2 regions of the Pseudomonas sp. DF5 genome follow, and region 1 is predicted to be linked to the other one. Evidence: riboswitches for the same ligand, from Rfam matches in the RefSeq annotation. Region 1 holds a riboswitch; the other holds the start of a gene.
The links. A riboswitch is a leader RNA that binds a small molecule or an ion and turns the genes downstream of it on or off. The one in region 1 is predicted to bind cobalamin.

Region 1 (15,092 bases):
ATCGGTCCAGCTGTCATCCGTCGCCAACGGCCGGACCTGCTTGAGTTGCAGTTTCTTTGCGAAGTAGCGGAACCGGTAATGCTCGTAAAAGCGCAGCAGTTCCAGCCCGTAACGATCGGCCAGGTCGGTGTCGCCACGGATGATCAGGTAGTTTTCGTCATTGCCGTTGCTGGCTGCGTCACTGAGGTTGTGGCTGCCGCTGATGATGGTCGGTGAGTCGCTGGTGAAGTCGACGACGATGGCTTTGGTGTGCACCAGCAGGTTGCCCTTCTGGCCTTTCATGTTTTCCTTGAGCCAGCCTTCCAGGCCGGTGTTGAGCAGCGCGGTGGCAGCGAATTCGGCGGTGCGGTCGGCGTGGAAACCGGTGATGCTGCTGACCGTGTTTTGCAGGCCGTAACGCAAGATGTCGTCGTGAGGCTGGCCGAGCAGCGCGTTGAGTATTTTGTCCGGCAAGGTGAATGCGGTGACAAACAGCAGGTCTTTTTTGGCGGCGTTGATGATCTTGATGAACTCACTCAAGTCGCCCTCGCCCGAGCGCGGTGAAAAGCCGGCGAACAGCGGCTGGTCAGGCTGCATTGGATTATGTTCCGTGAGCCAGTCCCGCGTGGCGCCGACGTCCGTCGGTGTGGCCCAGACCTGCTCGAAGGTTTGCAGGTAAGTGGCGCCGATCCGAGCGTCGTCCAGCACATGCACGACATTGGCCTGACGGTAGACGCCGTTGGCAGTGAAGTTGGTACTGCCGCAGAGTACCGCTTCGGGCTGATGCTGCCCCGCCGCATCGAGCCGGCTCAGGACCATGAACTTATCGTGAAAGATATTGTGGGTGACTCGCCCACGCTTATTCGCCGCCGGGATTTTTTCCAGGCTGGCTTCGTTCAACGCCGTGGTGTCTTCGCCGGGTTGGGCGTGGTACAGGACCCGAACCTTTACACCGCGCTCGAAGGCGGCGTTCACCGCATCGACGATCGCCTGCAACTGGTATTCATAGATCGCGATGTCCAGCGCCCACTGGCCATCCACGGCACGTTCGATAAACCCAAGCAGGCGTGCGAGCAGACCATTTTCCAGCCATTGCCGCGGCGCGTCGGGCCATTCTTCGATGGGCAGTTTCTTGTTGACGCTGAGCAGCGCATCGAGGTCGGCGAATTTGCGCTGGAACGCCTGGCTGGCAGCCACCGCCCGATTGAAAATCACGTTCTGGCCCTTGGGCAGGCCATTGTCCGTGGTGACCGTCACTTCCAGGCTTTCACCCAACTGTGGCGCATCGGCAGTGCCATAGGCCAGGTGAACCCGATAATGGATCGTCACACCCGGATTGATCGCGTAATCGGCCCAGCGAAATTTCTGCAAAGGCGCGGCATCGCTCGGGGTGGCGTGAAACTGAGGGAACGTATGATCCTTGCCGGGAAAGGTTAGGCTGTTGAACAGAAACAGCCAGGGTTTATCGCCTTGCTGTTTTTCGATGGCAAACCCCAGCAGGCCTTTGCGGCGGGGTTCGGCCAGGTCGATGGCCAGCAGCACACCGTTGGTGCCAGCGTAGGCTTTGACGCGGAAATCGTCCTGATCGTTGCGGGCTAGAACGCGCATGGGTCACTCCTGTGATGGGTTTGCTTACAGAGCATAGGGCAGCGATGCGATGGGGCCAGCACTGTCAGCACAAAACTCAACCTGAAATCAGCTCATCGATATGTCGATAATCAACCTGTAACTGCGCTGCCAACACCTTTGCCCGCCCGAGCCGAATCGGCCCGCGCTCGATGTCGATCAGCAACCCCGGACAATCCAGCTCCGGCAATGTCGACCATTCCTTCAACCGTCCATCCGTCACTAGCAACAGCCGCTGCTGTTCGGCCTGAAAACGCTTTTGCCGTGCCACCAGCCAGTGCCCCGCCTCGCCCAGCGCCGCCAGCATCGGCGTCCCGCCGCCGGCGCCCAATCCCTCGAGCCAATCGCGTAAGCCCGCAGAAGCTTTCAACCCCTGCACCTGCCACTTCGGCAAGTGACCGCTGGCGGTCAGCAAAGCCAGGCGTGCGCGCTGGCGATAGGCATCGTCGAACAGTTGCGCCAGCAAGCCCTTGGCATCGCTCAACGCCTGATGGCGCCGGGTCGAAGCCGAGGCATCGACGATCACCAGCCACAGTTCATGCGGGGTGCGGGTCCGCAGATGGAACAATAGGTCATCGCGTTGACGCGGTCGGCCATTGAGCAAGGTGCCGGGCCAGTTGACCGATCCGCTACGGGCGGCGTGACGCTTGCCCTGTTTACCGTGATCCAGCCGGCCTGCGCGGGGTCTGGCATTCGCCCCCGCGTCTGATCGAGGGCGAATGCCTAGGGCTTTTTTGGCCAGCTCGGCACTTCACGTCGAGCACCGACCGGCAGCGCCTGGGCGGGCATTTCGCCCCACTGGCCCTGACCTTCGTTCGGGTTGGTGGTTTGCGCAGGGGATTGCTGTGGCGCTTGGGAGTTTTGCGGCGCAGAGGTCGAATGCTCCCGACGACGATGACGCAAGGCAAATTCGGCGACCGCGTCGATATCCTCTTCGGCAATGGCGTTCGCACCGCGCCACGCCGCATGTGCCCGCGCCGCGCGCAGCCAGACCAGGTCGGCCCGCAAGCCATCGACGCCGGCAGCAAAGCAGCGCTCGGTGATCTGCGCCAGTGCGGCATCGTCGAGCGGGATACTCGCCAGGGCCGCACGCGCCTTCTGGCAACGCTCGCGCAGGGCGTGTTGCTGACTTTCCCACTCGGCGCAGAACCCTTGCGGATCGCTGTCGAAATCCAGTCGACGACGGATGATCTGGCCGCGCTCGGCGGGTGCGGTATGGCCACTGAGGGCGACGTTCAGGCCAAAGCGGTCGAGCAGTTGCGGGCGCAGTTCGCCCTCTTCCGGGTTCATGGTGCCGATCAGCACAAACTTCGCCGAATGCCGATGGGAAATCCCGTCGCGCTCGATCAGGTTGGTGCCGCTGGCGGCCACGTCGAGCAGCAGGTCCACGAGGTGATCGGGCAGCAAGTTCACTTCATCGACGTAGAGCACGCCGCCATCGGCCTTGGCCAATACACCCGGAGAAAACTGTGCGCGCCCTTCGCTCAGGGCTGCGTCGAGGTCGAGGGTGCCCACCAGTCGTTCTTCGGTGGCGCCCAGGGGCAAGGTGACGAATTGACCGCTGGCCAGCAGGTCCGCCAGACCTCGGGCCAGGGTCGACTTGGCCATGCCGCGCGGGCCTTCGATCAGCACGCCACCGATTTTCGGGTCGATGGCGGTCAGGTACAGGGCGAGCTTCAAGTCATCGGCGCCGACCACGGCGGAGAGCGGGAAATGGGGAGTGTCGGTCATGTTCAAATCTCAGTCATGGTCGGTGGCAGGCACACCTTGTACCTGTGGGAGCGTGGCTTGCCCGCGAAGGCGTCCGCTCAGTCGAAATCAATATTGACGGTGAGGGCCTCTTCGCGGGCAAGCCTCGCTCCCACAGGTTAGCGGTGCCACAGAGTTACCCGTCTTCTTCGATGTCCAGCAACAAATTCTCCAGCGCCTCGCGGTATTCACCCGGTTCCTGCCACATCCCCCGTTGCTGCGCTTCGAGCAGGCGCTCGGTCATGTCGCGCAAGGCGTGGGGATTGTGTTCGCGAACAAACTCTCGAGTCGCCGGATCAAGCAAATAGGCGTCCGCCAGCAACGCATACTGGTGATCGTCGATCAGCTGCGTGGTGGCGTCGAACGCAAACAGGTTATCGACCGTCGCCGCCAGTTCGAACGCGCCTTTATAGCCATGACGCTTGATCCCGTCGATCCATTTCGGATTGGCCGCCCGGGAACGGATCACCCGGTTCAGCTCTTCCTTCAATGTACGGATCTTCGGCAAGTCCGGCTGACTGTGGTCGCCGTGATAACTCGCCGCCGCTGCACCGCTGAGGCTTTCGACGGCCGCCAGCATGCCGCCCTGGAACTGGTAATAGTCGTTGGAATCGAGCAAGTCGTGCTCGCGGTTGTCCTGGTTTTGCAGCACGGCCTGCACCTGGCTCAGACGCTGGGCAAACTGCTCGCGGGCGGCGGTGCCTTCATCGGAGCCGCCGTAAGCGTAGCCGCCCCAGTTCAGGTAAACCTCGGCCAGGTCTTCGCGGCTTTGCCACAAACGACCGTCGATGGCGCCTTGCACGCCGGCACCGTAGGCACCCGGCTTGGCCCCGAAGATCCGCCACCCGGCCTGTCGCCTGGCTACCTCCTCATCCAGACCGGACTCCAGCAGCGCTTCGCGCTCGATACGAACCTTGGCTGCCAACGGGTTGAGATCGTCCGGTTCATCCAGCGCGGCGACTGCTTGCACGGCGGCATCGAATAAACGGATCAGGTTGGCAAAGGCATCGCGGAAGAATCCGGAGACGCGCAAGGTCACGTCCACCCGCGGCCGGTCCAGCAGGCTCAACGGCAGAATCTCGAAGTCGTCGACCCGCTGACTGCCCGTCGCCCACACCGGCCGCACGCCCATCAAGGCCATGGCCTGGGCAATGTCGTCGCCGCCGGTGCGCATGGTCGCGGTGCCCCAGACCGACAGGCCGAGCTGACGCAAGTGATCGCCGTGATCCTGCAAATGCCGCTCGAGAATCAGGTTCGCGGATTGAAAGCCGATGCGCCACGCCGTGGTGGTCGGCAGGTTGCGCACGTCCACCGAATAGAAATTGCGCCCGGTGGGCAACACGTCCAGCCGTCCACGGCTGGGCGCACCACTCGGCCCGGCCGGGACGAATCGCCCGCTGAGGGCGTCCAGCAGGCCGTGCATTTCCGCCGGGCCGCAGGCGTCCAGGCGTGGCGCAACCACCTCGCGCAAGCTGTCGATGATCGCGCTCACGTCGGACCAGCCTGGCTCGCTCAGCCGATCGATTTCAGTGCTCAAGGCTTGCTCGATCAACTGCGCGGCGAACAGTTCCAGACGCTCACGGGTGTCCCCCGCCGTGCGCCACAGCTCATCACTGACCGCCTGCAAGGCATCCGGCCGAGGACCGTTCCAGGGCTCGGCCAACACGCAATCCAGTGGATCGAAGCCCAATTCGAACGCCTTGGCCAGCGCCCGCAGCACGCTCGATTGCGCACCACGACCGTCGCCGCGGGGAATGCGCAGCAAGGCCAATAAAGTGTCGATGCGCAATCGCCCGGTCGGCGACTCGCCAAACACGTGCAGGCCATCGCGAATCTGCGATTCCTTCAAGTCACACAGGTAGGTGTCCAGGCGCGGCAACCAGATCGCCGCGTCGGCATCGCTGTCGAGCTTCTCGTCCAGTTGCAGTTCGCGATCAATGTGCGTGTCGCGCACCAGTTGCAGAATATCGCGCTGCAGTTCCCGGGCACGGCGCGGATCGAGCAACTGCGCTTCGTAATATTCGTCGGCGAGCAATTCGAGATTACGCAGCGGGCCGTAGGTTTCGGCGCGGGTCAGCGGCGGCATCAGATGATCGATGATCACCGCTTGCGTACGACGCTTGGCCTGGGCGCCCTCGCCCGGGTCGTTGACGATAAACGGATAGATGTTCGGCAGCGGTCCAAGCAGCGCGTCGGGCCAGCAGTTTTCCGACAGCCCGACGCCCTTGCCCGGCAGCCATTCGAGGTTGCCGTGCTTGCCGACGTGGATCACGCCGTGGGCCCCGTAGGTGTTGCGCAACCAGAAGTAAAACGCCAGATAACCGTGGGGCGGCACCAGGTCCGGGTCGTGATAGACCGCGCTCGGGTCAACCTGATAACCCCGCGCTGGTTGAATGCCGACGAAGGTCAGGCCGAAGCGCAACCCGGCAATCATCATTCGCCCGCCACGGAACATCGGATCGTTTTCAGGCGAGCCCCAACGTTGCAACACCGCCTCGCGGTTGGCTTCGGGCAGCGCGTTGAACATCAAAAAGTAATCGTCCAGCGCCAGGCTTTGCTGACACGGGCGTTGATCGATAGTGTCCAGGTCATTGCTGACGCCACCGAGCAGTTGCTGGATCAGCGCGGTGCCGCTGTCCGGCAACTCGGCCGGCAACGGATAACCTTCTTGATGCAGCGCACGCAGGATATTCAGCGCCGCGGCGGGTGTGTCGAGACCGACGCCATTGCCGATGCGTCCATCGCGAGTCGGGTAGTTGGCGAGGATCAGGGCAATGCGTTTTTCACCGTTGGGCACTCGCGCCAGATCGATCCAGCGCCGTGCCAGTTCGGCGACAAAATCCATCCGTTCCGGTTGTGGTCGATAGCAAACCACATCGGACTGACTGCGCTCGCTGCGCCACGCCAGATCCTTGAAGCTGATCGGCCGACTGATGATTCGCCCGTCCAGCTCCGGCAGCGCGATGTGCATCGCCAAGTCACGGGGACCGAGGCCTTGCTCGCTGGCACGCCAACCGGGCTCGTTGTCCTGGGCGCAGATCGCCTGAATCACCGGGATGTTGCGACGAAACGGCCGCAGGTGCGGCGTTTCAGGGCTGGACTGGGCGAAACCGGTGGTGTTCAGAATCACCCCCGCCTCGACGTCATCCAGCCAGTCCTCGACCACCGACAGGCAGCCAGGCTCTTTCAGACTGGCCAGCGCAATCGGCAACGGGTTGAGCCCCGCCGCCTGCAAACGCTGGCAGAAAATATCGATGAAACCGGTGTTCGCCGCCTGCAAGTGCGAGCGGTAAAACAGCACCGCCGCCACCGGCTGATCGGCCTGCCAGTCGGCTTGCCAATCCTGAAGGTGCGCGGGGCTTTTTTGCGGGTGGTAGATCGCGGTGCGTGGCAGGGTTTGAGGCTCGGACCATGGATAATCGCGACCCAGCCAGCGACTGGCGAGGCAGCGAAACAAGTCGAGCGCATTGGCCATGCCGCCCTGACGCAGGAAGTGCCAGAGCCGGTCGCGGTCTTCGGGGATTACGGTGCTCAGGTCGCTGAGTTCCGGGTCCGGACGATCGTCGCCCGGCACCAGAATCAACTGCACACCGCGCTGGGACAATTCCACCAGACGCTCGATGCCGTAACGCCAATAGGCGATACCGCCATGCAGCGAGATCAGAATCACCTTGGCGTGGCGCAGCACTTCGTCGACATAAAGATCGACCGAGGCGTGATTCTGCACCTGCATCGGGTTGGCCAGGCGCAGGCTCGGGTAATCGTCGGGCAGCTGCTGCGCCGCCTCGGCGAGCAACGCCAGACTGGAATCGCCGCTGCACAGGATCACCAGCTCGGCGGGGGTTTGTCCAAGGTCGGCAATGTTGTCATCCGACACGAAACCGCCGGGCTGGGTCCTGAGCAGGTGCATGGGTTAAACGCTGAGCGCAGCGCGCAATTGCGCTTCGAGTTGAACGGCGTCCAGCGACTGACCGATCAACACCAGACGGGTGGTGCGCGCTTCCTCGGCCCCCCACTGACGGTCAAAGTGCTTGTCGAAACGCGTGCCCACGCCCTGAATCAACAGGCGCATCGGCTTGTTCGGCACCGCAGCGAAACCCTTGACCCGCAGAATACCGTGCTGCACCACCAGTTGCGTCAGCGCGTCCATCAGCAGGCTTTCGTCGGCTTGTGGCAGCTCGATCGAGATGGAGTCGAACGCGTCATGGTCGTGATCGTGGTCGTCTTCATCTTCGTGGTGGTGATCGTGATGGCTGTGGCGGCTGTCGATGTGTTCTTCGGAACCGGCGCCGAGGCCGATCAGCACGTCCAGTGGCAAGCGACCGCTGCTGGCTTCGATGACTTTTACCGCTGGAGGCAGCTCTTCGGCGACTTCCAGGCGCACGCGGGCCAGGTCCGTGGCGCTGATCAGGTCGGCTTTGTTGAGGATTACCAGGTCGGCGCTGGCCAGTTGGTCGGCGAACAGCTCGTGCAGCGGCGATTCGTGGTCCAGGTTCGGGTCGAGTTTGCGCTGGGCGTCCACTTGATCCGGGAACGCCGCGAAGGTGCCGGCGGCCACGGCTGGGCTGTCGACCACGGTGATCACCGCGTCAACGGTGCAGGCGCTGCGGATTTCCGGCCACTGGAAGGCTTGAACCAAAGGCTTTGGCAGGGCCAGGCCCGAAGTTTCGATGAGGATGTGGTCGAGGTCGCCGCGACGCGCTACGAGTTCGCGCATCACCGGGAAGAATTCTTCCTGAACGGTGCAGCACAGGCAGCCGTTGGCCAATTCATAGACGCGACCGCTGGCCTCTTCTTCAGTGCAGCCGATGGAGCATTGCTTGAGGATCTCGCCGTCGATGCCCAGCTCGCCGAACTCGTTGACGATCACCGCGATGCGACGGCCCTGGGCGTTGTCGAGCATGTGCCGCAGCAAGGTGGTTTTGCCCGAACCGAGGAAGCCGGTAACGATGGTGACGGGGAGTTTGGCCAGTGTTTTCATCGGATGCCCTTTGGCAAGGTGGCGGGCATACGGGACGACGACCGGCAACGCGGGCGCGCGTGCCTGAAGAGTTCGCCACCGGATCACCCCGCCCGGTTGAAAGTGAGAATCTGTGTCGAGGCAGGTCTCCTGGCTGACGGCGCGCCGGGCGTTGGCCCGGCATTCGCTGCGCCTTCCCGCGAACCCGTTGCACAGGGTTTGCAGTGGCGTGGCAGCGAACATCACCGTTCACAGTTGCGGGGGCAGCCGCGGCATCGACCGCGTTCCCTTCTTAGCTTCGACAGACGCCGAAGAACCTCGAAAGCGCAAGGCTACGCATCGTGTGGGGGCGGGTCAATGTCTTGTCGGCGAATGCGATCACCTGTGGCGAGGGGGCTTGCCTGTGGCGAGGGAGCTTGCTCCCGTTCGGCTGCGAAGCAGTCGTGAAACCATGCACTGCAAATCTTACAGACAGACCGCATGAATCCGATGCGACCGCTATGCGCTCGAGCGGGAGCAAGCCCCCTCGCCACAGATATTGGGTGTTAGTGAGAACCCCTGCCAATTGACTCCCCGCCCTCGCCCATGCTCTCCTACACGCCTTGTTACGGGTGCCCTTCACAGGGTGAAACGGGAAACCGGTGAATCATGTGCTTTACTCTAAAGCCATGTCAGTCCGGTGCTGCCCCCGCAACGGTAAGCGAGTGAAGCGTCAGATCCACTGTGCCTGTCATTGGGCATGGGAAGGTGATGCTTGCAGGTTCAGGCACAAGCCCAGCCCCTCGCGAGCCCGGAGACCGGCCCGCAACACAAAGTGACTTTTACGTTCACTGAATAACAAACCCGCGGTGGGCGGGCGCTGTTCGAAATCTCTGCGAGCCCTTGGCGTGCGGAGGTTTTCATGCGCTCTATTCACCCGCTGACAGACCAGAGGGAAGCGCCATGACGATCATCAGCAACACCGCCAGCAACACCGACAAGAGCATCGCCAGCACCACCACGACCCTGACTCAACGCCTGACCGCCGCCGTGTGTGCGTCGATCCTTGGCGCTAGCCTTGTGTATTTCGCCGGTTTCTCGCACATCGAAGCGGTGCACAACGCCGCGCACGATACCCGTCACAGCTCCGCCTTTCCGTGCCATTGAGACCTGCTGAGATGATCAAGCGTATTGCGCAAACCGCAGGGTTCACCGGGCTGCTGGCCGCCCTGTTGTTGACCCTGCTGCAAAGCTTCTGGGTCGCCCCGCTGATTTTGCAGGCCGAGACCTACGAAAAATCCGAGCCGGCCGCTGTTGAAATCCACGAGCACGCGGCGGGCGCAGTCGCTCATACCCACGATGCCGAAGCCTGGGAACCGGAGGACGGTTGGCAGCGCGTGCTGTCCACTACCGGCGGCAACCTGGTGGTAGCCGTCGGTTTCGCCCTGATGCTCGCCGGTCTTTACACTCTGCGCGCACCGACCAAGACCTCTCAGGGCCTGCTCTGGGGCCTGGCCGGTTATGCGACGTTCGTGCTGGCTCCGACTCTCGGCCTGCCGCCCGAACTGCCGGGCACTGCCGCGGCGGATCTGGCGCAACGGCAAATCTGGTGGATTGGCACTGCCGCGTCCACGGCGGTCGGCATCGCGTTGATCGTGTTCAGCCGTCACTGGCTGATGAAAGTCCTCGGCGTGGCGATCCTGGCCGTGCCGCATGTGATCGGCGCACCGCAACCGGAAGTCCATTCGATGCTGGCGCCGCAAGCCTTGGAAGCGCAATTCAAAATCGCTTCGCAGTTGACCAACGTGGCGTTCTGGCTGGCCCTGGGCCTGATCAGCGCCTGGTTGTTCCGCCGCAAAAGCGATGGCCATTACAGCGCATGACTGAAAACGGCACAGTGCCGACCCTGGTGGTCGGCCTGGGCTGCCAGCGCGGCTGCCCCGTCAGCACGCTGCGGGCGCTGCTCGATCAGGCGTTACAGGCCCATCAAATCGAGCTTCGTGAGATCAAGGCCCTGGCCAGCATCGACCTCAAGCGCGATGAACCTGGCCTGATCGAGCTGGCCGAACAGCTGGCATTGCCGCTGATGTACTTCAGCAGCGAACAATTGGCGACCTATCAAGCACAACTGAGCCACCACTCGGACATCGCGTTTGAACGCACCGGTTGCTACGGCGTGGCGGAAAGCGCCGCGTTGGCCCTGGCCGAACAATTGGCCCAGGCACCGGCAAAGTTGCTGATTCCACGACAAAAATATGCCCAGGCCACCCTGGCATTGGCCAGCGCCGCGTAAAATCCCCGATAATCCCTGCCCTCGATCATGAGCATTCTTCATCTGAAGCATGCCCAGCACCTATTTCTGACAGGAAACGACGATGACCGTCTACTTCATTGGCGCCGGCCCCGGCGACCCGGAACTGATCACCGTCAAAGGCCAGCGGCTGATTCGTAGCTGCCCGGTCATCATCTATGCCGGCTCCCTGGTCCCCGCCGCCGTTCTGGAAGGCCACCGGGCCGAACAGGTGGTCAACAGCGCTGAACTGCATCTGGAACAGATCGTCGAGCTGATCAAGACCGCCCACGCTAACGGCCAGGACGTGGCCCGGGTGCATTCCGGCGACCCGAGTCTGTACGGCGCGATCGGCGAGCAGATTCGCTACTTGCGTGAACTCGACATCCCTTTCGAAATCATTCCCGGCGTCACCGCCACCGCCGCCTGCGCGGCCCTTTTGGGGGCCGAACTGACCCTGCCGGACGTGTCACAGAGCGTGATTCTGACCCGTTACGCCGACAAGACCGCCATGCCCGCTGGCGAAGAACTGGGCAGCCTGGCGCAACACGGGGCGACCATGGCGATCCACCTGGGGGTCAATCATCTAGAGAAGATCCTTGCCGAATTGCTGCCGCACTACGGCGCCGACTGCCCGATCGCGGTAATTCACCGGGCGACCTGGCCTGATCAGGATTGGGTGGTGGGAACGCTTGCGGACATTGCGCAGAAGGTACAAGCCAAGGGTTTTCGCCGAACGGCGCTGATTCTGGTGGGTCGAGTGCTGGGCAGCGATCACTTCAGTGAATCGTCGCTGTATCGCGCGGGGCATGCACACCTATACAGACACTGAAGCACTTGTGGCGAGGGAGCTTGCTCCCGCTGGACCGCGCAGCGGTCCCAAAATCAGCCAACGCATTCATCACGGGAAAATGCATCGGCTGGATTGCGACTGCTTCGCAGTCGAGCGGGAGCAAGCTCCCTCGCCACAGGTTATCGATCATCCATAAAAAAACGGTGCTCACGGGCACCGTTTTTTTATGTCGCAGCGAACACCTTAGTAGTAGGCGTTTTCTTTCTGCGTGTGGTCGGTCACGTCACGTACGCCCTTGAGCTCGGGAATGCGCTCGAGCAAGGTGCGTTCGATACCTTCCTTCAGGGTGACGTCTGCCTGGCCGCAGCCCTGGCAACCGCCGCCGAACTTCAGCACGGCGATGCCGTCTTCGACCACATCGATCAGGCTGACCTGACCGCCGTGGCTGGCCAGCCCCGGGTTGATCTCGGTTTGCAGGTAGTAGTTGATGCGCTCGTTGACCGGGCTGTCGGCGTTGACCATCGGGACTTTGGCGTTTGGCGCCTTGATGGTCAGTTGGCCGCCCATGCGGTCGGTGGCGTAGTCGACTACCGCATCGTCCAGAAACGCTTCGCTGAACGAGTCGATATAGGCGGTGAAGCTTTTGAGCCCCAGCGCTGTATCTTCAGGTTTTTCTTCGCCCGGCTTGCAGTAGGCAATGCAGGTTTCGGCGTACTGGGTGCCAGGCTGGGTGATAAAGACGCGGATGCCGATACCCGGGGTGTTCTGCTTGGACAGCAGATCGGCCAGGTAATCATGGGCGGCGTCGGTAATGGTAATAGCGGTCATGGAAACTCCTCGCAGGCTTGGACGCAGTTTACGCCAATCGACGCGCCGCACAAAGTCCTAGTATTTTTGTCGGGAAAGTGTGCCTTTGTCCATGAGCGTCCTGATCACCGCAGCCCTCTGTAGGAGCGAAGCTTGCTCGCGAAGGGTCACTGATATTCAGCGTAGATGTCGACTATCAGACCGCTTTCGCGAGCAAGCTTCGCTCCTACAGGGGGTCGGCGGTTCGTGTTCGGCCTTCAATCAGAGATTCTCGTAGCGATTCATGTCCAGCACGCCCTCTTCCACCGGATCGGTGTCGTGGATGTACTGGCTCAGATCATGGAAATACTGCCAGAACTGCGGATGACTGCGGCGTATGCCCCAGCGCTCGACGATTTTCTCGAAGCTGGCGGCGTCTTTGGCATTATCCATCTCGTCGACGAACGCCGGCACTTGCCCGGCCGGGATGTTGAACATGAAGTTCGGGTAGCTGCTCAGAACACCCGGATAGATCGTCAACGTGTCGAGCCCCGGCTGATAACGCAGCGATTCACCGAGCAGGAACGCCACATTGCTGTGGGCTCGGTTGCGCAGCAGGCTGTAGACCTCGCGCTTGCCGCTTGGACTCTCGATGCGCAACATCGTGGCTTCCGGCAGCTGATCGATGACTTTCAAACCCGCAGCCGGGCGTGAAGTCAGGCGACTCAGGGCCTGTTCGGCGTTCTGCAACGCCGGATCAATGTTCGGCCGTGAGCAATAAGCGCCGTCGCAGCGGTTGATCGGATCGGGCCTGGCATTGAGTTCGCCGTAACGCGACAGCAGCTGCAAGGCGAAATCGCGTTTCGGGTCGGTTGCGTCCAGCGTCAGTGCCGTCGGCTTGTCGTTGTCGATGTCCTCGTAATCCAGCCACATCTTGAACTTGCCGCTGTTCTGGTACCAATCGTCGAGATAGCCATCCCGTGAGCTCGCCGGCATCAGGCGCAGGAAATTCTGCTCGGCACCGTTGCGAATCAGGTCGAAGTACAGCCGGGTCTGAGCCTGATGGGACACGTTGCCGAACACATCGAAGTTGACCGCCAGCTGGTAATAGGTGCGCTCCAGCAACGGGTAATCGAACAGCCACATCGTCTGCGGCACATCGCCGATCAGGCCCTTGGTCACCGAGGCGCTGTCGAAATGCCGGAAGATACTCAACAGCGCATTGTCATTGCCGGCCCACAGGGTCGACCAGCTCGGCGCCGGCAAGTCGGCATAGCTGTCACGGCGCAGGGCCTCATATTCGTTGCGCTTGTTGCGGTAGTCATGCCACAGACTCAGGACACTGCCGACGTCATCGTTCTGCCCCGGCATCGCCAGCAGCGGCGTAGCCTGGCCACGATATTTCGGGTCGGTGATGTAAAGATCATGCTCCGGGGCCTGGAACAGTGCCCAGAAGTTATCGCGAATCACGTCGGTGGCGATCTGGCCCCGGCAGACCGGGCCGCGAATAAAGGTACGTACGAAGTATTCGGCGTTATCGAGCATGAACTGGTAACGCGCCTGGGCCGGGATCGCCTCGAACGTGGCAAACGGATTGGCCCGACGTTCCGGCCCGTAGCCCGGTAACGCGTTGACCTGCCAGTTACCGCTGTAGAACAGGCTTTTTACCCGCGCCATCTTCGCCGCGCTCAGCGGATAGGTGATGTGGGTCTTGTGCACGATCACGCCTTGCACCGGCCACAGACGGTAATAGACCTGAGTGCCTGGATCGTCATTCGGACGGCGCGTATTGATCAAGTCGATGGGCTGGCCCGTCGGCGTGCGCGAACGTACCCACTGAAAGAAATGCCCCGGCTCGCCATCCTTGAAATAGAGATGCGCCAAGAACCAGTGTTCGAATAACCAGCGCCCGACCAGACTCTCCCGGGCGCCTGGCGCATTCAGCAGGTTTTCCCACTGCACCACTTGCAAGGCTTCCCTGGGACTGGGCACCAGACCCTGCTGATCGATCGGCGCGCCGGAGGCCAGCCAGCGTTGCAGCGTCTGGTATTGCTGATCGGTAAGACCGGTAACCGCCAGCGGCATGCCCTCCTTCGGATGAGAGCTGGTGTAACCGTCGAACTCCGCCGGCATGGCGCACAGCGTTTCCCGGTTCAGGCCCAGGACGATCTCTTCCGGCAATTTGGCGTTGGGTTGCAACGGCGTTCTATGGCCTAGTTCAAGCATGCGCGCCATCAGCGCCGCCTGACTGCCTTGGGCGTCGAGCACCGAATAGAAGCCCTTTTGCTGCCAGGCACGTTTGCCGAAGGCGTCATAAAACAACCGGGTCGGCGCGGCGGCACGGCTGCGCTCACCGTCATAGACTAGCGCCTTCGTCGCGCCTCGGGCCGCCCCTTCGCCACTGCCCAGATTGAGCTGACAGGCGGCGTCGTAGCAGGCATGGCAGGCCACGCACTTTTCGGTGAAGATCGGTTGAATGTCACGAACGTAGGAAATGTCCGGACCTTGCGCAACGGCGCCCCCGCTTAAAAACAGCATCAATAGGCTGGTGACGACGCGATACGACATATCCCTGGTCCTGATCATATGAAAACGCCGCGATTCTACCGGTCTGGCCTGCGCACCAACATGAACGATATTCATGCAAAACCGGCACATGCTCCAAAAGCACACAGGTTTGTTATTATTCCGGCCCTTCGTCATGGCCTTACCGAGTAGTCCAAATGTCCGATCGCAGCGTTCGCCTTCAAGCTCTCAAGCACGCCCTCAAAGAGCGCATCCTGATTCTCGACGGCGGCATGGGGACAATGATCCAGAGCTACAAGCTCGAGGAGCAGGATTACCGTGGCAAACGTTTCGCCGACTGGCCGAGCGATGTCAAAGGCAACAACGACCTGTTGGTACTGACCCGTCCGGATGTGATTGGTGGC
Region 2 (15,092 bases), on a different contig from region 1:
ACGGGCGAGCCTGGTCCGCGGCCTGGCCAGCCAGCACGCTTTTCTCAGCGGACCGCACCTGGAATTGACCGTTAACCTGCGTTACGCCACCGCCATCGCCTGGCTGCTGGTAGAAGAACAGAACACCCCCCTCCCCGCCTCCGATGACTTGTTGGGAATGGCCCGAATCTGGCGCCAGATCTTCCAGCCCCAAGGTCGTCTGCGAGATTTCACCTACGCCTGGCAAACCTGTGTTTCACCAATGAATCAGGTCGCCTGCTGACCCGCCTGTTTGCAAAGTTCGCATAACTTGTCGCGATTCTGGTCGGATTGTCCTACAAAACCGCTCTAAATCAAGCGATACAGGCTATGGCGTCCGGACGAAAATGTTGGTAATTTTCGCCCCGGTGATCACCAGGAGTTCTAATAATGAAAAAAGTAATGCTCAAAACCACCCTTAGCCTCGCCGTTGCCTTGGCATCCACCCAGATCTTCGCCAGTGGCTTTGCCCTCAACGAACAAAGCATCAGCGGGATGGGGACAGGTTTTGCCGGGCGATCTTCTTCTGCCGACGACGCATCCACTGTTTTTGGTAACCCAGCCGGCATGTCTCGCCTCAAGCGCGAACAAGTGACCGGCGGTGTTGCATTTATCGACGCGCACGCTGACATCAGTGATGCCAGCTCCCGCCCGAATGGTGGTACCAACAAAGGTGACATGGTCCCTTTCATGGGCGTGCCCATGGGCTACTACGTAAAGCCACTCGATGACCAGTGGGCAGTCGGTTTCGGCGTCTACGCTCCATTCGGTCTGGTGACCGACTACGAGAACGGCTTCGCCGGCCGTTACTTCGGCAGTAAAAGCGAAGTCAAAATCGTGACTCTCCAGCCAACCATCAGCTACGCCTTCAACGACAAGGTGTCGATCGGTTTCGGTCCGACCATCAACCGCATTGACGGCACCCTGGAATCGAACCTGTCGCTAAACCCGCGCGCAGCGGACGGTAACGTCAAGATCAAAGGTGACGACACCGCGCTGGGGTATAACATCGGCATCTTGGTACAAGCGACCGACAGCACTCGCGTTGGCCTGACCTACCACTCGAAAGTGAAGTACAAGCTCGAAGGTGACACCAAGGTCAACTACAGTCTCCTCGGGGCTCTGGGTCAGAACCCTAACCAGAAGTACGATGCATCCCTGGACATAACGACTCCTGAATCGGTTGATATCTCGCTCACTCATCAACTGGATGACAAGTGGACCCTCTACGCGGGCAGCACTTGGACTCGCTGGAGCCGCCTGAAAGAAATCTCCGTTGAGAACAGTGGCGTTCCTGCTGCCCTGAACGGCCGTTTTGGTACCATCACCGAAGAACAGAACTGGCATGACACCTGGGCTCACGCCATCGGTGCTTCGTACCAGTTGAACAAACAATGGGTTCTGCGTACCGGTCTGTCCGTCGACCAAGCACCAACCAACAACGAAAACCGCTCCCCGCGCATTCCAACTGGTGATCGCAAGATTTTCAGCCTGGGCGCCGGCTGGAGCCCGACCGACGACCTGACCATCGACGTAGCGTACTCGTACCTGCGCGAAGAGTCGGTCAAGGTCAACAACAGCAACGGCCGCCAGAGCTACAACGCCAAGTATGAAAACTGGGCGAACGGTTTCGGTGTAGGCGCGACCTACCGTTTCTGATCATTCACGACGAACCTGAACCCCTCGCCGCCTGAATTGAAAAAGCCCCGCACTCTTGTACAGAGGCGGGGCTTTTTAGTGCGCGTCGATCAGGGTTTCGAGGCCAGGGCTTTCTCCACCGCCTCGATGAACTCGGGATTGTCGGGCTTGGTCAAGCTGGAGAAATTGGCGATCACGTTGCCTTGGCGATCGACCACGTATTTGTAGAAATTCCACTTCGGCGAACTGCTTTGCTCGGCAAGGACCTTGAACAAATGCGTGGCGTCATCGCCGCGGACTTTCTGCGGTTCGGTCATGGTGAAGGTCACGCCGTAATTCACATAACAGACCTTGGCAGTCTCTGCACCATCCTTGGACTCTTGCCTGAAGTCATTGGATGGAACACCGACCACCTCAAGCCCTTGATCCTTGTAGCGCTGATACAGCGCCTCAAGACCTTTGAACTGCGGGGCGAAGCCACAGAAGCTTGCGGTATTGACCACCACCAACGGTTTGCCGGCGAAGCGCTGGCACAAATCGATGGATTCCTTGGCGCGCAGCTTCGGCAATGAGCCTTGCAACAGCTCCGGGCATTCTGCTGCCTGAGCCAGTCCGGAAAAAACCATCAGCAACGCAGGAACTGCAAGCCAGCGCATCGGCATGTCGGTGCATCCTTGAGCAATCGTCAGAACGCGAAACTACTCGCCTTCGCCGCTCGCTAGCAAGCAGCTTGCTAGCAAGCCCCCATGCCCAGCTGCATCAATGCCAGACCACCCTGACGCCAGCCCCACCAAGCCAGGGCCAGCAGCAATGCGCCGACGGCGATGGCAGCCATCCGCGGCCAGAGACTGTTCATGCAGCACTCACCTGGGTTCGCAGGCGCGCCACCGGCTGCTCCCGTACTGGCCAGTTCAGGGCTGCGGCCATCAGACTCAAGAGAATCGCCACCTGCCAGATCAAGTCGTAGCTCCCGGTTCGGTCATACACCACTCCACCCAACCAGCCGCCGAGGAACGAGCCCAGTTGGTGGAACAGGAAAACAATCCCACCCAGCATGGACAGATTTCGTACACCGAACAAGGTTGCCACCGTGCCGTTGGTCAAGGGTACCGTCGACAACCAGAGGAAACCCATGGCCATGCCGAACAAATAGGCCGTGACCTGAGTGACGGGCGCCCAGAGGAACAGCGCAATCACCACCGCCCGCAACAGATACAGGCCGGTGAGCAAGCGCGGCTTGGACATCCGCCCGCCAAGCCAGCCTGCAGTATAAGTACCGAAGATATTGAACAGCCCGATCAGCGCCAGCACCGTGGTGCCGACGGAGGCTGGCAGGTGTTGATCCACCAGGTACGCCGGCAGGTGCACACCGATGAACACCACTTGAAAACCGCAGACAAAAAAGCCGAACGCCAACAACCAGAACCCTGAATGGGAGCAGGCTTCGTGTAGCGCTTCAGAGAGGGTTTGCTCATGCCCGAGCACCGGCAACGGTTTGTCTTTAAGCATGCTCACCAGCGGCACGATCAATGCCACCAGCAGGCCCAGCACCAGCAATGCCGCCGACCAGCCCAACCAGCCGATCAGCCCTAGCGTACCGGGCAACATGGCGAATTGACCGAAGGAACCGGCAGCGCTGGCGATCCCCATGCCCATGCTGCGTTTTTCCGGTGGTACGGCACGGCCGACCACGCCGAGGATCACCGAGAACGAGGTGCCGGACAGACCGATACCGATCAACAACCCGGCACTCAAGGACAAGGTCACCGCCGAATCGGACAGCCCCATGAACATCAGGCCCAGGGCGTACAGAACACCACCGATCAACACCACCTTCGCGGCACCAAAGCGGTCGGCCAATGCACCGGTGAATGGCTGCGCCAGGCCCCAGATCAGGTTCTGCAGGGCAATGGCGAAGGCAAATACTTCGCGGCCCCAGCCGAATTCGGCACTCATCGGCGCCAGAAACAGCCCGAAGCCGTGTCGCACCCCCAGGGACAACGCCAGAATCAGCGCACTGCCCAACAGCACCCAACCGCACGTACGCCACATCGATGTCATTATTATTCTCCGGTAGCGGGTATATACCCGCTTAAGATCGAAAAAACTGGCCTCAAGCCAGTTCGTCCAGCAGTTTCAGCAAGGTTTCACGCTTCTCGGCACCCAGACGGTCGATCAACCGCTGCTGCGCCGCTTCCCAGGCCGGCAAGGCCGCCGCCAGACGTTCGCGCCCTGTCTCGGTGAGCAGGACGATGCGATTGCGCATGTCTTCGCCCTCGACCAGCGTCACCAGACCTTCACCCTCCAGCACCCGCAGATTGCGCCCCAGGGTGCTGCGATCCAGGCCCATGGCCTCGGCCAGCGTCGAGATGCTCGGCTGATCCAGACGTTGCAGATTGCACAGCAGAGAATACTGGGCAACGTTGATCCCGAAGCCATCGAGAGCGCCGTCGTAATGCCTGCTGACGCCACGAGCGGCGCGACGCAGGTTAGTGCACAAACATTGAGAAGGAAGCATGGTGCGTGTATATACCCGCGGTTAAATGAAAGCAAATATTTCGACACATTTTACCTGTAGCAGCTGGCGAAGCCTGCGTTCGGCTGCGCAGCAGTCGTAAAATCAGAACTTGCGGTGCATCAGGCAGACCGCCTCAGCCGAACTCGCGACTGCTTCGCAGCCGAACGCAGCCTCGCGAGCTCGGCAGCTGCTACAAAGAGCGTGCTGCACCTGAATCCGCTTAGCGGGCTGACAAGCCTCGCCTCTACGAAAATTCAGAGCAGCGCCAATCCCACCAGCAACGCCACTTCCAGCAACTCCAGCAACGCCCCTGCCGTATCGCCAGTCGTCCCGCCCAATCGCCGCATCATGACTTGCCGCAACCAGACAAACACCACAGCTGCCAGCGCAAGCGCCCACACACCGCTGAGGCCCGCGATCAACACACACGCCACCGCACTGATCACCAATACCTGTTTCCCGGCCAAACGCGGCAGATGATCGGCCAGCGCCTGCCCCAATCCACCAGGACGCACGTAAGGTGTGGTCAGGAATAATCCCAACAGCGCGCTACGAGCAATCAGTGGGGCGATGATCAGCACCACGCTGTGCTGCCGCTCGATCAACGCCAGCAACGCAGCGAACTTGAGCAGCAATACCAGCACCAGCGTTACCACCGCGATCGGCCCGCTACGCGGGTCTTTCATGATCGTGAGAGTGCGCTCACGGTCGCCATAACCACCGAGCCACGCATCGGCGCTATCGGCCAGGCCATCCAGGTGCAACGCTCCGCTGAGCAACACCCACACAGTCAATAACAGTGCGGCATGAAGCAACAACGGCGCGCCCTGCAACAGCCCATTCAGCGCCCACAGAATGGCGCCGAACAGCACGCCGACCAGCGGATAAAACAGCAGCGACCGGCCCAACTCCTCGGGCGTCGGCATGCCCGGCAGGCGAATCGGCAGGCTGCTGAGAAATTGCAGGGCGATCCAGAACGGCAACATGATCAGATCACTTCCCTTAACAAGGCGCCGGATTCAACCGTCAACGAGAACAACGCGCCATGGCCGACCTCAACGTTGAGCAACTGCTCACGCGGCAATCCGCGCGCTTGCGCCAGCAACAATCGCATGACGCCGCCATGGCTGATCAGCAGGACCCGCTCACCCGCATAGGCCGCGTGCAACCGCTCAATGGCCGCCAACACCCGAGTCGAAAAGTCGGCAACCGGCTCACCATCAGGCGGCGTAAACGAATAGGGATCGGCCCAGAACAAGCCCAATGCCTCGGCACTGGTTTCCATCAGCGCCGCGGCGCTCTGCCCTTCCCAAGCGCCGAAGTGCAGCTCTTGCAGATCCTTTTCCAGCTGCACCGGCAACCCCAGTTGCGTCCCAAGCTCTTCAGCAAAGCGTGCGCAACGCTGCAACGGCGAGCTGACCAAGCGATCCCAAGGGCCCTGCTCGACCACCGCAGCGCGCATCTGCTCCCAGCCCTTGCCGGTCAGCACATCGTCGAGGCTGCCACGCAGGCCGCCACCGAGTTCGGTTTCGCCATGACGCAACAGGTCCAGGCGCAAGGTCATGCCGGGCGATCCGCCACTGCGGCTTCGGCGAATGTTGCCATCTGCCCGTGCAGGTCGCAGGCCAGGCGCAGCAATGGCACGGCCAACGCCGCACCACTGCCCTCGCCCAACCGCAGGCCGAGGTCCAGCAACGGCTCGGCATTCAGGGTTTCCAGCACATGGCGATGACCCGGCTCGGCACCACGATGACCGAACAGCAACCACTCACGACAGGCCGGATTCAGACGCACCGCCACCAGCGCGGCGACGCTGCAAATAAACCCGTCGACCAACACCGCGACACCTTCCTGAGCACAAGCCAGGTACGCGCCAACCAGCGCAGCGATTTCGAAACCGCCGAGGTTGAACAAGGTTTGCAGCGCATCGCCATGCTGAGCGCCATGCAACGCCAAGGCGCGCTCGATAACCTGGGCTTTGTGGCTGACACCCGCCGCGTTCAATCCGGTGCCCGGCCCGGTCAGGTGCACCACCGGGCAATCGAGCAAAGCACAAGCCAACGCGCTGGCCGCCGTGGTGTTGCCGATGCCCATTTCGCCACCGATGAACAATTGCGCGCCTGCTGCAATGGCGCGCTGCACACTGTCGCGACCAGCCTGCAAGGCGAGTTCGCCCTGGGCCTGAGTCATCGCCGGGCCCTGGACGAAATTCGCCGTGCCCGGGCCGATGTTCAGGTGACGCACACCCGGCAGATTCAACGACGGCGTAACGGTGCCGAGGTCGACCACTTCAAGGGACGCCCCCAACTGCCGCGCCAACACGCTGATCGCCGCGCCGCCGCTGACGAAGTTGTGCAGCATCTGCCCGGTGACTTCCTGCGGAAACGCCGACACGCCTTCGGCGACCACGCCATGGTCACCGGCAAAAATCGCGATCCACAGCTGATCGAGGGTCGGCTTGACCTGCCCCTGCAACCCGGCCAGTTGCACCGCCACCGCTTCGAGCTGGCCGAGGGAACCGGCAGGCTTGGTCAGTTGCTGTTGACGCGCCAGCGCCTGTTCGACCACTTGCGCATCGATTGGCTTGCATGGGTTCAGCCACCAGGAGTGAGTCATAACGCAGTTCCTTTCAAAGTCAGGGGCAGGCCGGCGACGGTCAGGACGACACGTTGGCAGCGCTCGGCCAGGGCTTGATGCAGCCAACCGGCTTCATCGACATAGCGGCGAGTCAATTCGCCCAGCGGCACGACACCCATTCCGGTCTCGTTGCTGACAAAAATGATTTCACCCGGCAACGACGCCAGGCAGTCCAGCAGGGCTTCGCGCTCGGCCGACAGGCGCTCGGAGTTATCGAGCATCAGCAGATTGGTCAGCCACAGCGTCAGGCAATCCACCAGCAGGCAACGGTCGGAACTGGCGCTTTCGCGCAACACGCGGGCCAGTTGCAGCGGTTCTTCGATCAACGCCCATTCGGCCGGACGGCGGGCACGGTGATGGGCCACCCGCTCGTTCATTTCACCATCCAGAGGTTGGCTGGTGGCGATGTAGGTGACGTGGAGCTGACTGCCTGTCGCCAGCTTTTCAGCCAGACGACTTTTGCCGGAGCGGGCGCCGCCGAGGATCAGTTGCAGCATGGTTCATTCCTTCAAATGTGCGGTGTAGTGACGGGTCTCTTCGCGGGCAAGCCTCGCTCCTACACGGAATATGCGTTTCCCCTGTAGGAGCGAGGCTTGCCCGCGAAGGCATCCTCAAAATCACCTCAAAAACCGCAGAGCTCACGCAACAGCGAGGTATCCAGATGCTTCTCCACCAGATCCGCCAACCGCTCGATATCGCGCTCGCGCAACCCGTGGTAATCCACTTCCTGCACATCCTGCAAACCGGCCCAGCGCAACAGCGCACTGCACGCGGGTGGTGATTCGAACAAGCCATGCAGATAGGTACCGAAAATCTGCCCATCCGCACTTTGCGCACCATCGCAGCGACCATCGTCCAGCTGCACGGCGGCATTTTCCAGCGCCGGCCCGGTGGTCACGCCGGCATGAATTTCATAGCCGCTGACCTGCGCATCTTCCAGTGCCAGACGCCCACGTACGTTGCGCAACTGCTTCTCTTCTTCAAGCTGCGTTTCGAACGCCAGCAAACCCAAACCGGTACTGGAACCCGCTGCGCCTTCGAGGCCCAGAGGGTCATGCACCTGCTCACCGAGCATTTGCAGGCCACCGCAGATTCCCAGCACTTTGCCGCCGTAGCGCAAGTGCCGTGCGATTGCCGAGTCCCAGCCATTGCTCCGCAGGTACGCGAGGTCGCTGCGCACGCTTTTCGAGCCAGGGAGAATTATCAGGTCGGCCGACGGAATTGCCTGGCCGGGGCCGATGAATTGCAGGTCCACTTGCGGATGCAGACGCAGTGGATCGAAATCGGTGTGGTTGCTGATGCGCGGCAGTACCGGCACCACCACTTTAAGCACTTGCTGGACCTTATCGGTCTGACGTTGATCGAGGCCGTCCTCGGCCTCCAGGTGCAGGTCCATCACATAAGGCAACACGCCGATCACTGGTTTGCCGGTGCGCGCTTCCAGCCAGTCCAGACCTGGTTGCAGCAAGGCGATGTCGCCGCGAAAACGGTTGATGATGAAGCCTTTGACCCGCGCCTGTTCACTCGGCGACAGCAGCTCCAGCGTACCGACCAAATGCGCGAAAACCCCACCGCGATTGATGTCGGCAATCAGCACAACCGGGCAGTCCACCGCCTCGGCAAACCCCATGTTGGCGATGTCGCCGGCGCGCAGGTTGATCTCAGCCGGCGAGCCCGCCCCTTCAACCATCACCAGCGGATACGCCGCGCTCAGCCGTTCATGGGAGGCCAGCACCGCCTGCATGGCGATGGTTTTGTAGTCGTGATAGGCGACCGCATTCATGGTGGTGACGGCGCGACCATGGATGATCACTTGGGCGCCGGTGTCGCTGTTGGGCTTGAGCAGCACCGGGTTCATGTCGGTGTGCGGCTCAAGGTTTGAAGCCTGGGCCTGTACCGCCTGAGCGCGACCGATCTCGCCACCGTCGGCGGTCACCGCACTGTTGAGGGCCATGTTCTGCGGCTTGAACGGCACCACGCTCACGCCTTGGCGCGTGACCCAGCGACACAGCGCCGTCACCAGCGTGCTTTTACCGGCGTCGGAGGTGGTGCCCTGCACCATCAACGTTGTCATGGGTTTTCCTTGGCATAGGTTTGCAGGGCTTGTTCGAGGCGCGACCAGTCCGCTTCATCCGCAGGTAAACCAAAACGCAGGCTGCTGTTGTGGGTGAACAATCGCAGCAGAATGCCGCGCCGGGCCATGAATTCATGCAGCGCTTCGGCGCGCTCGGTGATCAGCCACTGGAACAACGCGCAACCGCCCTGAGGCTTGAAACCATACTGCTCAAGCAGCAACGCCAGACGCTCGCCAGCTTCGTCAGTGCGAATGCGCTGTCGGGTGTGCCCGTGCGTATCCGTCAGGCAAGCCTGGCCCAGTACGCGGGTCGGCCCACTGACCGCCCAGGGTCCGACCTGCTCGGCCAACAGTTTGAGCAACTTGCGCTCGGCCAGCACAAACCCTAGCCGCACACCGGCCAGGCCGAAAAACTTGCCGAAGGAACGCAGCACGATCAAGCCGATCTGGTTGGTGAACGGCGCCAGACTCAAATGCGGCGTGTTGTCCATGAACGCCTCGTCCACCACCAGCCAGCCACCGCGCTGGGCCAGCCGCGCATGCCAATCCAGCAGGCGAGCCGGGGTCAGGCTCAGGCCCGTGGGATTGTTCGGATTGACCACCACCAGCACGTCGAGGTTGTCGAGATAGAAATCGACTTCCGACTCCAGGACTTCACGCACGACATAACCGTTGCGGCGCCAGGCTTCGGCGTGCTCGGCGTAACACGGCGACAGCACGCCGACCTTGCCGGCCCGGCGCAAGCGCGGCAGCAACTGAATCGCCATTTGCGAACCGGCCACGGGCAATACCTGAGCCGCACCGTAATAGTCGCAAGCGGCCTGCTCCAGGCCGTCATCGGTTTCCGGCAGACGCGCCCAGGCCCGCAGCGGGATGTCCGGGACCGGGAATGGCCAGGGCGCAAGACCACTGGACAGGTCGAGCCAATCGGCCTCCGCGATGCCGTATTCGATTGCCGCCTTGCGTAACCGGCCACCGTGCTCAAGCATAGAATTCAGCCCCCACGCAGAGAATCAGCAGCCATAACCATACCCCGCGCTGGACCAATTGCCAGCCACGGTCGATGGAATCGGCATCCGCCGGCACGCCTTCGCCCAACTGCGGACGCTGATGCAGTTCGCCGTGATAAATCGCCGCCCCGCCCAACTCGACACCCAACGCACCGGCACCAGCCGCCATCACCGGCCCGGCATTCGGGCTGTCCCAGGTCGGCCCCTGGGTGCGCCAGCATTTCAGCGCCAGTCGGGTTTTGCCCAAGAGTGCGTAGGTCAACGCCACCAAGCGTGCGGGAATGTAGTTCAGGACATCGTCGATCTTTGCGGCAGCCCAGCCGAAACGCTCGAAGCGCTCATTGCGATAACCCCACATCGCATCCAGGGTGTTGCTCAGACGATAGAGCACCACACCGGGCGCACCCGCCACGGCAAACCAGAACAGTGCGGCGAACACCGCATCGCTGCCGTTCTCCAACACCGACTCGGTGGCGGCGCGGGCGACTTCGGTTTTGTCCAGTTCGCTGGTCTGGCGGCTGACCAGATAACCGACACGTGTGCGCGCCTCGACCAGATCATCGCTGCGCAGAGCCTTGGCCACTGGCTCGACATGTTCGCCGAGACTGCGCATGCCGAGGGCACAATAGAGCGCGAGAATCTCGACGATCCAGCCAACGTAAGGTGCCCAGGACAGCGCGGTGACCAGCAAGGTCAACGGCACGACCGCCATCACCCAGGCTGTCACCCCGTGACTGCGCCAGCCGCGGCCAGCGGAGTTGAAACGTTGTTCGATGCGATCGGCAAAACGACCGAACGCCACCAGCGGATGCCAGCGTTTGGGTTCACCCAGCAGCGCATCCAGCGCGACCGCGGCGACACTCAACAACGCCACACTCATTGACTCACTCCCCAATAATTTTCATACAGCAACTCGTTGAGCGGACGCGCCTGCGCCCAACCTTCGAGTACCAGCATCGGCGCCGGATAGAATTCCTTGACCGGTCCCAGGCAAAGAACAGCCAAGGGTTTGGCCCCGGCCGGTAAACCCAGTAAATCCGCCAGGGCTTGCGGCTCGAACAACGACACCCAGCCCATGCCCAACCCTTCGGCGCGGGACGCCAGCCACAGGTTCTGGATGGCGCAGGACAGCGAGGCCATGTCCATTTCCGGCAACGTACGACGGCCGAAGATATGCCGTTCGCGATCGTCCATCAGCGCAGCGACCAACACCTCGGCGCAGTCGTTGATGCCTTCGACCTTGAGCTTCATGAATTCGTCAGAGCGCTCGCCGAGGGCTTCGGCGGTGCGGATGCGTTCTTCTTCCACCAGTTGCTGGATCTTGCCGCGCAGCGCCCGGTCGCTGATGCGGATGAACCGCCAGGGCTGCATCAGGCCGACACTCGGCGCCTGGTGCGCGGCTTCGAGCAGGCGCCTCAGTAACTCGGGCTCGACCGTGCCGCCGCTGAAGTGGCGCATGTCGCGGCGTTCTGCAATTGCGCGATAAACAGCTTCGCGTTCGGCTTGGTTGAATGCGTTGTCCGTCATGGCCTCTTCGCGAGCAGGCTCGCTCCCACATTAGAAGACGTGATGCCTGAAGAAACGCGGTCCATTGTGGGAGCGGGCTTGCCCGCGAAGGCGGCCTCAAGGTCGGGCACAAAAAGCGCAGCAATCGCCGATGGATTGGAGGGAAAATAAAAGTGCACATAAGAGGCCGTCATCCGCCCCTCACGATAAACCGCCTCCGCCCCGCGCCCGCCATTGGGGCTCAAGCCACGCGCAATCGGCTCAAGCTCGGTGCTGGTCAGCGAGTGGTGATAAGTGTGTCCACGCAGCAAACCTTCAGGCAGTTCCACCGCCTGCAAGGCCAACGCCGCCAAACGCTTCTGCATCACCGCATCACCGGTCAGCAAGCCAACCAGTTCAGCGCGAGTGCCCTCGACGTCGGTCAACGAGTCCAACAAGTACAGCATGCCGCCACACTCGGCCAGCAACGGTTTGCCCGCTGCGTGATGAGCGCGGATGGCGGTCAGCATTGGCGTGTTTTGTGACAACGCCACATGGTGCAATTCAGGGTAACCACCCGGCAGATAAAGGCTGTCTGCCTCCGGCAACTCGCGGTCGCGGATCGGCGAGAAGAAAGACAACTCGGCGCCCATCGCCCGCAGCAGATCCAGGCTCGCGCCGTAGGTAAACGCAAAGGCTTCGTCCCGGGCCACGGCAATCCGCACACCGGCCAGCAATGGTTCGGCGGCGATCACTTCAGGTGCGGCGAACTCCACGGCAGGCGGTAACGCCACGTCGCAACTGCTGGCCAGCGAGGCGGCGGCGGCATCGAGGCGCAGATCGAGATCATTCAATTCGCTGGCCTGCACCAGGCCGAGGTGCCGACTTGGCAATTCGATGCCGGTTTCCCGGGACAACGCGCCGTACCAACGCAAGCCTTCTGTCAGACTGCCTTCGAGCAATTGCGCATGACGCAGGGTGCCAACCCGGTTGGCCAACACACCGGCAAACGGCAAATCCGGCTGATAGCGAGCCAAGCCCAGGGCCAGTGCGCCAAAGGTCTGCGCCATCGCGGTGCCGTCGATCACGCCGAGCACTGGCACACCGAAGTGCCGCGCCAGATCGGCGCTGGACGGCGTACCGTCGAACAGCCCCATGACACCTTCAATGAGAATCAGGTCAGCTTCGCCAGCGGCTTCCCACAACAGGCGACGGCTTTCCTGCTCGCCGACCATCCACATGTCCAGTTGATAGACCGGTGCACCACTGGCGCGCTCGAGAATCATCGGGTCAAGAAAGTCCGGTCCGCACTTGAACACGCGCACCTTGCGCCCCTGATTGCGATGCAAACGGGCGAGCGCGGCGGTGACGGTGGTCTTGCCCTGACCGGAGGCCGGCGCGGCAATCAGTACCGCCGGGCATTGACGTGGTTGACTCACAACTCGACGCCTTTTTGCGCTTTGATCCCGGCCTGGAAGGCGTGTTTGATCATGCCCATTTCGGTGACGGTGTCAGCCAGTTCGATCATCTCCGGTTTGGCGCCACGGCCAGTGACCACCACATGCTGCATAGGCGGACGGGCCTGCAAGTCGCTGAGCACCTGATCAAGATCGAGGTAACCGTGCTTGAGGGCGATGTTCAATTCATCGAGTACCACCAGGCCAATCGACGGATCGCTCAACAGTTCGCGGGACACCGCCCACGCAGCTTCGGCGGCGGCGATGTCACGCTGGCGGTCCTGGGTTTCCCAGGTGAAGCCCTCGCCCATCACATGAAAACGCACCTGCTCCGGAAAGCGCCGGAAGAACAGCTCCTCGCCGGTGCTGCTGCGCCCTTTGATGAACTGCACCACACCGCACTGCATGCCGTGCCCCATGGAGCGCGCGAGCATGCCGAACGCCGAACTGCTCTTGCCTTTGCCGTTGCCGCTCAGCACCAGCAGCAGGCCGCATTCATTCGGTGAATTGGCGATGCGTTCGTCGATCACGGCTTTTTTGCGCAGCATGCGCGCCAGATGGCGTTCGTCACGATCAGGGGTATCAGTCATGGGGGGAGCTCTCCGTTGAGGCTGGATAACGGCGGGCAGGCACAAGAATAGACGGCAAGAAGCCTGGCATCGCCCACCGTGATGCCGCTGAATGGATCAGGCCGGTCTCCGGGCTCATGAGCGGCGATTGGCCCGACGGCGCGCCTTCCCATGCCAAAAATAGACACAGTGGCTCAATGCGCAGTCTTCACTCATTTACCGTTGCGGGGGCAGCGCCGGGATCGTAATCATTCTTCGCTGGAAGAAATCCACTCACCGGCTTCCCTGTTTCACTCTGTCGACCAAGGCCACAGAGCACCTGAAACAAGCCGCGAAGGTTAGAGGGTTGGGGGTGGAGCGTCAATTAAAGACGGGACGCCTTGCGGCGAATAACTGCCGCCGATCAATTATCTGACGCCAATCTTGTGCCACACTGCCAGCAGTGATATCAAAGAGCCACAACCTCATAACACAATAACAAGGGTGAGCCACATGCAAGGCATGATCATCAGCAATCCGAAGCTGGAATTCCTGCGCCCGGTCCTGGAACGCTGGTTTGACTGTATCGACCGCTACAACGCCGTGCGCGGCGATAACGATACGCCTTACTGGTACGACGAAAACGCCAACCTCGGCCTGCTCTCTGCCGCAGCCTGGATGGCGGAAATGGTCACGCTGCAGCAAACACCGTCGCGCAAACAGACCGAAGAAGGCGAACGCAACGCCCGCGCCGATCTATTTATCGCCACCAGCGAAGAACGCGCGTACCTGCAGGCCACCCAGCGCTGGCCACGGGTCAATAGCTTGAACCTGACGCAGGCACTGGCGGACATCACCAGCGACGCGAAGCGCATCAGCTACGCCAGCGACCTGAAACTCGGCTGCCTGTTTGTCGCCCCACAAAAAGCCCAGCACAGCGCCACCCCGGAAGAACTCCAGGACATGCTCGACGACCTGCAAAAGGAACACACCTGCGCGGTGGCCTGGTATTTCCCTTACGCCTACCGCAAGTTGCGCAATGAAGCCGGCAATTACCATCCGGGGATCGCCGTGCTGTTCAAGGAAGCCCGCGGCTGACCGGTTGAACCATCGGGTGTTTACGCTTCTCTATGATTACGTCAATGCATTCATAGGGAAAATCAGTAATGCGCAAACCCCAGCTCGTGTTCATCATCGCGCTCGCCGGAGGGCTCGCCGCCTGTGGTGAAACCTCCAGCCTGCAAGTCTCGGACGGCACCGGACCGTCGCCCAAGCTGCCGGAACCGAACAAAACTCTGATCCCGACGGTGAACATCGCCCCGGCGATCGGCTGGCCTCAAGGTAAAAAGCCCGTCGCCGCCGCAGGCACTCAAGTAGTAGCGTTTGCCGAAGGCCTCGAGCATCCGCGCTGGCTCTACGTGCTGCCCAACGGTGACGTACTGGTGGCCGAAACCAACGCGCCGGCCAAATCCGATGACAGCAAAGGCATTCGCGGCTGGATCATGGGCAAAGTCATGGGCCGCGCCGGTGCCGGCGTCCCCAGCCCGAACCGCATTACTCTGCTGCGGGACAAGGACCACGACGGCGTCGCCGAAACCCGCACGGTGTTCCTGGAAAACCTCAACTCGCCTTTCGGCATGACCCTGGTCGGCAATGACCTGTATGTCACCGACACCGACCGCTTGCTGCGCTTTCACTATGAAAACG

Region 2: linked by a shared signal. The riboswitch ahead of cobO (cob(I)yrinic acid a,c-diamide adenosyltransferase) and the one ahead of cobW (cobalamin biosynthesis protein CobW) in region 1 are both predicted to bind cobalamin.

What each region holds. Positions count from the first base shown of each region.
Region 1 covers NZ_JBYVYM010000002.1:33,858-48,949, reverse strand. The annotation lists gene AC30D7_RS02270 (phospholipase D-like domain-containing protein) at 1-1,587, opposite strand, end outside; gene AC30D7_RS02265 (vWA domain-containing protein) at 1,664-2,209, opposite strand; gene AC30D7_RS02260 (magnesium chelatase ATPase subunit I) at 2,329-3,336, opposite strand; gene cobN (cobaltochelatase subunit CobN) at 3,491-7,264, opposite strand; gene cobW (cobalamin biosynthesis protein CobW) at 7,268-8,335, opposite strand; cobalamin riboswitch at 8,438-8,650, opposite strand; cobalamin riboswitch at 8,907-9,134, shown strand; gene AC30D7_RS02245 (CbtB domain-containing protein) at 9,257-9,460, shown strand; gene AC30D7_RS02240 (CbtA family protein) at 9,472-10,176, shown strand; gene AC30D7_RS02235 (cobalamin biosynthesis protein) at 10,173-10,586, shown strand; gene cobM (precorrin-4 C(11)-methyltransferase) at 10,669-11,415, shown strand; gene nfuA (Fe-S biogenesis protein NfuA) at 11,620-12,204, opposite strand; gene AC30D7_RS02220 (fatty acid cis/trans isomerase) at 12,445-14,730, opposite strand; gene metH (methionine synthase) at 14,886-15,092, shown strand, end outside.
Region 2 covers NZ_JBYVYM010000016.1:122,035-137,126, reverse strand. The annotation lists gene AC30D7_RS16715 (hypothetical protein) at 1-262, shown strand, start outside; gene AC30D7_RS16710 (OmpP1/FadL family transporter) at 409-1,677, shown strand; gene AC30D7_RS16705 (glutathione peroxidase) at 1,767-2,318, opposite strand; gene AC30D7_RS16700 (hypothetical protein) at 2,390-2,512, opposite strand; gene AC30D7_RS16695 (MFS transporter) at 2,509-3,717, opposite strand; gene AC30D7_RS16690 (MarR family winged helix-turn-helix transcriptional regulator) at 3,770-4,174, opposite strand; gene AC30D7_RS16685 (adenosylcobinamide-GDP ribazoletransferase) at 4,429-5,160, opposite strand; gene cobC (alpha-ribazole phosphatase family protein) at 5,163-5,738, opposite strand; gene cobT (nicotinate-nucleotide--dimethylbenzimidazole phosphoribosyltransferase) at 5,735-6,790, opposite strand; gene cobU (bifunctional adenosylcobinamide kinase/adenosylcobinamide-phosphate guanylyltransferase) at 6,787-7,308, opposite strand; gene AC30D7_RS16665 (cobyric acid synthase) at 7,434-8,885, opposite strand; gene cobD (threonine-phosphate decarboxylase CobD) at 8,882-9,874, opposite strand; gene cbiB (adenosylcobinamide-phosphate synthase CbiB) at 9,867-10,775, opposite strand; gene bluB (5,6-dimethylbenzimidazole synthase) at 10,772-11,422, opposite strand; gene AC30D7_RS16645 (cobyrinic acid a,c-diamide synthase CobB) at 11,419-12,819, opposite strand; gene cobO (cob(I)yrinic acid a,c-diamide adenosyltransferase) at 12,816-13,427, opposite strand; cobalamin riboswitch at 13,510-13,744, opposite strand; gene AC30D7_RS16635 (hypothetical protein) at 13,899-14,483, shown strand; gene AC30D7_RS16630 (PQQ-dependent sugar dehydrogenase) at 14,552-15,092, shown strand, end outside.